2 regions of the Thermoanaerobacter sp. CM-CNRG TB177 genome follow, and region 1 is predicted to be linked to the other one. Evidence: riboswitches for the same ligand, from Rfam matches in the RefSeq annotation. Region 1 holds a riboswitch; the other holds the start of a gene.
The links. Region 1 has a riboswitch for S-adenosylmethionine ahead of I4N53_RS09805 (homoserine dehydrogenase). Riboswitches for the same ligand answer to the same signal wherever they lie in the genome.
Positions count from the first base shown of each region.

Region 1 (3,157 bases):
TAAATGAAGTCGAAGGACTGCCAACTGCTTTTTTAGCAAGAAAAAAAGGCCAAAAACCCGGTCCCAAAATAGCCTTTCTAGCTGAATATGATGCTCTTCCGAAAATAGGTCATGCTTGTGGACATAACCTTATTGCAGCTGCAAGTTTCGGAGCCGCGGTGGCTTTAGGAGCGTTGGCTGAAGAGCTTTCCGGCGAAGTGATACTAGTAGGATCTCCTGCAGAAGAAACCGATGGTGCGAAGGTGCTATTGGTAGAAAGAGGTATTTTCAATGATATGGACGCGGCCATGATGGTACATCCTGGCAATAGGACTACTATATATACAACTTCTCTTGCCATGGAAGCCCTGGAGTTTACATACACAGGTAAAGCAGCCCATGCTGCCGCCTCACCTCACCTGGGCATAAACGCTCTGGATGCGGTCATCCTTCTTTTTAACGGCATCAATGCCTTAAGGCAGCAACTGAGACCTGATGCGAGAATCCATGGGATAATTGTCGAAGGGGGTCATACTCCCAATATCATTCCCGAAAGAGCTGTCGCCCGCTTTTACGTGAGGGCGAAGGAAAAAAAATATATGCTTGAAGTAAAGGAGAAAGTTATAGCCTGTGCCAAGGGTGCTGAGTTGTCAACTGGAGCAAAGCTTTCATATAGAAATTTTGAACTTGGTTTTGACAACCTAGTAACTAATAAAACTATGGCTGAGGTATTTAAAGCTAATTTAAAAGAATTGGGCTATCACGATATAAGTGACGAAGAAGAAGGCATCGGTTCAACGGACATGGGAAATGTAAGCCAAGTCGTGCCTTCTATCCATCCCCACATAGCCATAGCTGAAAAGGACGTAGTACCTCATAGCCTGGAATTTTTGAAAGCCGCAGGTTCGACCAGAGGTAAAGAGACAGCCGTACTTTCAGCCAAAGTTCTGGCTATGACTGCGCTAGATATAATGACAAGAGAGGAATTACTAAAAAAGATAAAAGAAGAGTTTGAAGAAACCGTCTTGCGACACAAATAGGAAAATGCTTAGGAAGAGAGGTATATTAAAATTTTGAAAAAATTTAATAAAGAGTACAAAAAAAGTTCTTGACTTTACAGTTTCAAAGTGATAACATAGATTACAACATGCAAAATTGAATATATTACACGCAAACCTCTTATCAAGAGTGGTGGAGGGACTGGCCCGATGAAACCCGGCAACCGGCATTTATATGCGTCTGGTGCCAAATCCTGCAGGTTAGATTATTCTAACCTGAGAGATGAGAGGAGTGGCGGATTATTAGGCCCTCTTCTCATTTCGAAGAGGGCCTAAAAATTTGCTTGGAGGTGTGATATGACAGTAAAAATTGGATTATTGGGACTTGGGACAGTAGGGACAGGAGTATATAAATTGATAACTTCAAGAGGAGGTCATATAAAGGAGAGCACAGGCGTTTATCCTGAGATAAAAAAGATACTCGTGAAAAATCTCAATAAGCCCAGGAAAGTGAAGGTGGAAGGACTACTTACTCAAAATGCTGAAGAAATTTTAAAAGACAAAGAGATAAAAATTGTTATTGAAGCAATAGGTGGTATTTATCCGGCTTACGAATATGTTAAAGAGGCTTTGTTTTCAGGAAAACATGTAATTACTGCAAATAAAGAATTAATAGCCCAATATGGAGAAGAATTAAATGAAATAGCAGAAAAAAATAGAGTATTTCTAAAATGTGAGGCAAGTGTAGGTGGAGCTATACCTATATTGCATCAAATTGATAGATTAAAAATCACAGATGAAATAGATTTTGTGGGCGGTATAGTAAATGGCACTACTAATTATATTCTCACCAAAATGACTACTGAAGGTAGAAGTTATGAAGAAGCACTTAAAGAAGCCCAGCAATTAGGATATGCAGAGGCAAACCCCGATTATGATGTAAAAGGTTTTGATGCCCTTTATAAACTTGTTATATTAATGAGGAAAGTGTTCAATATAAATGTGCCAATAAATTCCATACCTAGAAAAGGAATAGACGAAATCACGACTCAAGATTTAAATTACAGCAATAAATGGGGATATAAAATAAAATTGTTTTCCTGGTGCAAAAAAGTCAAAGATGGTATCTTTGCAGGAGTGGAACCAGTTTTAGTCGAAGAAAATAATATTTTGTCAAGGGTAAACGACGTAAATAATGCTATCATACTTAGAGGGGATAGTTTTGGTGAATATGTTTTTGTAGGAAAAGGTGCTGGAGAACTTCCTACAGGGGATGCTGTAGTGGCTGATTTAATTGATATATTGTTAAACTATGATATCAAGGATAATTTGAGGATAAACTTACTTCCAATTCGTCAGGGAAGTTTTACAGATACTTTTTATATAAGGCTTAAACTTTACAAAGAAGATATTTTAGGTTTGAAAAAAGTTTTAAAGTTTTTAAAAGAACAAAGGGTATCAATTGTGGAATCTTCCTCTGAAAATGGTACGTTTGCAGCTATTGTGAAGACAAAGAAAAATGTAGAGGAATTAATAGAAAAATTAGAAGAAATAACCGAAATAAAAGCTTTTTTTAAAGTTTTACAAGAGAATATAATAGAAGAATTAAAGTTAAGTGAATTTGAGGATTTTGTTGAAGTAATTTAAAAAATTTTTGTGAAAGGAGTTAAAAAATATGGCTAAAAAATATGGTTTTTCAACTTTAGCAATCCATGAAGGTTGGGAGCCTGATCCAGCTACAGGTGCCGTAGCCCTTCCAATATTTCAAACTTCTTCCTATGCTTTTAAAAGTACTCAACATGCTGCAGACCTTTTTGCCTTAAAAGAAGAAGGATATATATATTCTCGAATGATGAACCCTACTGTTGACGTTTTTGAAAAAAGAATGGCTGCATTAGAAGGTGGGGTAGGTGCCCTTGCTGTATCCTCAGGTCAAGCAGCTATAACGCTGGCGGTTACTAATATCGCAGGAGTAGGAGACGAGATTGTATCTTCTACCAATCTTTATGGAGGGACTTATAATCTTTTTGCGACTACTTTGAAAAAGTTTGGTATAAATTTTAAATTTGTAGACCCTAAAAATCCTGAGAACTTTAAAAGTCAAATAACAGATAAGACAAAAGCATTATACGTTGAAACTATTGGAAATCCAAAGATTGACGTGGCTGACATTGAAAAAA
Region 1 covers NZ_JAFCAC010000077.1:6,258-9,414, forward strand. The annotation lists gene I4N53_RS09800 (M20 family metallopeptidase) at 1-1,019, shown strand, start outside; SAM riboswitch class I at 1,156-1,267, shown strand; gene I4N53_RS09805 (homoserine dehydrogenase) at 1,335-2,624, shown strand; gene I4N53_RS09810 (homocysteine synthase) at 2,653-3,157, shown strand, end outside.

Region 2 (3,157 bases), on a different contig from region 1:
TTGTAAAAGACATCAAAAAAGAGTTTGGGCTTGATATATATAAGCTTTCAAAAACTTTGAGACGGAGCCCTTGCTCTGTATGCGGGTCAATTAAAAGATATTTGTTCAACAAAGTGGCATATGACGGAGGTTTTTCAGCTGTTGCAACAGGTCACAATTTGGACGACGAGGCGGCAACACTTTTTGGCAATGTCTTGAACTGGGAAGAAGGGTACCTTGCAAGACAAGGGCCAGTGCTACCTCAAACTCATCCAAAACTTATAAAGAAAGTAAAGCCGCTTTATACTTTAACAGAGAGAGAAAACATGTACTATGTGCTTTTGAATAAGATTGAATTTTTGCATGAAGAGTGTCCTCATTCTGTTGGGGCACGTTCAATTCTCTATAAAGAAGTGCTAAACAAACTTGAAGAGGAAAGCCCTGGCACAAAACAAAGGTTTTTAAGTGGCTTCCTTGAAAAGGGCAAAAAGCATTTTCAGGACGTTAGAGAAAGGCTTGAGCTAAAAGAATGTAAAAATTGCGGTCAGGTCACAACAACTGAGGAGTGCTCATTTTGTAGATTTGTGAGAATTTGTAACCAGCAATAGTAGACTTAGAATCAAAAAGGGCTGGTAGCTTTAAAAATCCGAAAAGTCCAGCCCTTTTCCCATGCAAGCGCCCAAAGAAAGATACCACAGATTTTTTACAATTTTTAGAATTTCACACTGAAAGTTGGCAGAATTGATTTTTGATTAAAGTCTGCCAAAGTTGCGATTAGATTTTAAGGACTCACAGTTGAAGTTACAAACTGGGTAAGGGGTGTGAAAATGCATGAACTTATTTGACATGATGCTTAAAAACTATTTTGATGAAAAAATGCTTGAAAAACTTTCAAAAGTGAAAATTCTTATCATTGGTTGTGGTGGGCTTGGTTCAAATATTGCAGTAATGCTTGTAAGAAGCGGTATTAAAAACCTCACAATAGTTGATTTTGACAAGGTAGACATTTTAAACCTCAACAGGCAAAACTACTTTTTCTATCAAGTGGGAGAAGAAAAGGTGTCAGCACTTAAAGATATTCTTTCTAAAATAAACCCATCTGTGAATGTAAAAGCTAAAAACATAAAGATTGATGAATCGAACCTAGATGAGCTAATCTTACAACATGATATAATTGTTGAAGCTGTTGACAATGAGCTTACAAAAACACTGATTTTTCGAAAAGCACATGAGCATAGTAAGAAAGTGGTTTTAGCCTCAGGGGTTGCGGGGTTTGGCGACTGCGAAAATATTAAAATAAAGCGTGGCAAGGACTTTGCAATTATAGGCGATTTTGTGACATCAATTAATGACAAAAAACCTTTTGCACCCAAGGTCATAGCGGTTGCTGCAATGCAGGCAGATGAAGTATTAAGGATAGTGAGTGAGCTTGAATAAAATATTGTCAAGAATTTTATTTCTGAGAAAAACTAACCTAACATGCTATAGATTTTTGACACCTTTATTATAAAAATATTTGACATAATAGATAAAGTGTGTTATAGTAGACATCAGAAAATTTAATAACACGCTCTTATCAAGAGAGGTGGAGGGAAAGAGCCCGATGAAACCCAGCAACCTGTCCTATAGGACAAGGTGCTAATTCTCTCAGAAGCATGCTTCTGAAAGATGAGGGTTTTGCCTCTTCTTTTGGAAGGGGTTTTATTTTGCTTTTAAGGAGGAATAAAGAGATAAAATGCGTAAACTGTTTACATCTGAATCGGTTACTGAGGGGCATCCTGATAAAATTTGCGACCAGATTTCGGACGCAATATTAGACGAAATTTTGAAAAAAGATCCGTATGCCAGAGTTGCTTGTGAAACTGCTGTAACTACTGGCTTAGTTTTAGTAATGGGTGAGATTACCACAGAATGTTATGTAGATATACCGAAAGTAGTAAGAAAGGTAATAGAAGAGATCGGTTACACAAGAGCAAAATACGGCTTTGACGCTGATACTTGTGCAGTTATCACTTCTATTGATGAGCAATCTCCGGATATTGCCCTTGGTGTGGACAAGGCCTTAGAGGCTAAAAGAGGAGAACTTTCAGATTCAGAAATTGAAGCTATTGGTGCTGGAGATCAAGGTTTAATGTTTGGCTTTGCTTGTGATGAAACAGAAGAACTTATGCCTATGCCTATAATGCTGGCTCACAAGCTTGCGAGAAGACTTGCCGAAGTTAGAAAGAACGGGACATTAAGCTATTTAAGACCAGATGGTAAAACACAAGTAACAGTAGAGTATGAAGATGACAGGCCTGTGAGGGTAGATTCTGTTGTAGTATCAGCTCAACATGCACCTGAGATTGATCACGATACTATTGAAAGAGATATTATTGAACATGTAATAAAACCTATAATTCCTGAAAATATGATAGATGATAAGACTAAAATTTTTGTAAATCCCACAGGAAGGTTTGTAATTGGTGGACCTCAAGGTGATAGCGGACTTACAGGAAGAAAAATTATTGTAGACACCTATGGCGGATATGCAAGGCACGGGGGCGGAGCTTTTTCTGGTAAAGACCCTACAAAAGTTGATAGATCTGCAAGTTATGCTGCAAGATATGTGGCAAAAAATATTGTGGCAGCAGGACTTGCTAAGAAGTGTGAAGTGCAATTAGCTTATGCGATAGGTGTTGCTACACCTCTTGAAATAGGTATTGATACTTTTGGCACAGGTAAAATATCAGATGAAAAGATTTCGGAAATTGTAAAACAAGTTTTTGATTTAAGACCTGCAGCTATAATTAGGGATTTAGATTTAAGAAGACCTATTTATAGACAAGTTGCAGCTTATGGCCACTTTGGAAGACACGACTTAGACCTCCCATGGGAGAAAACAGACAAAGTAGATATATTAAGAAAATTGGCAGGAATGTAAATTTGAAAGCCCGGGTAAACCCGGGCTTCTGGCATTTTTTATATATCTTTTTTAAATGCCATAGAATTTATGTTTTGTAAACGCTTCGCTACCTTAATTATACCACAAAAATTGAAAAAAAGAAATGAATTGGCTTTAATTTGCTTTAAATATAAGGTAAAATTAAATAAAGAAAAGAATTAAAACAGGAGAATCGGCTATGATTGACATAGAGGGTGTAGTTGAAGAAATAATTTTTAGAAATGAACAAAATGG
Region 2 covers NZ_JAFCAC010000042.1:59,599-62,755, forward strand. The annotation lists gene I4N53_RS02945 (TIGR00269 family protein) at 1-587, shown strand, start outside; gene thiF (sulfur carrier protein ThiS adenylyltransferase ThiF) at 811-1,416, shown strand; SAM riboswitch class I at 1,550-1,654, shown strand; gene metK (methionine adenosyltransferase) at 1,715-2,902, shown strand; gene I4N53_RS02960 (ATP-dependent RecD-like DNA helicase) at 3,102-3,157, shown strand, end outside.
Region 2: another riboswitch for S-adenosylmethionine. It lies ahead of metK (methionine adenosyltransferase); the one in region 1 lies ahead of I4N53_RS09805 (homoserine dehydrogenase).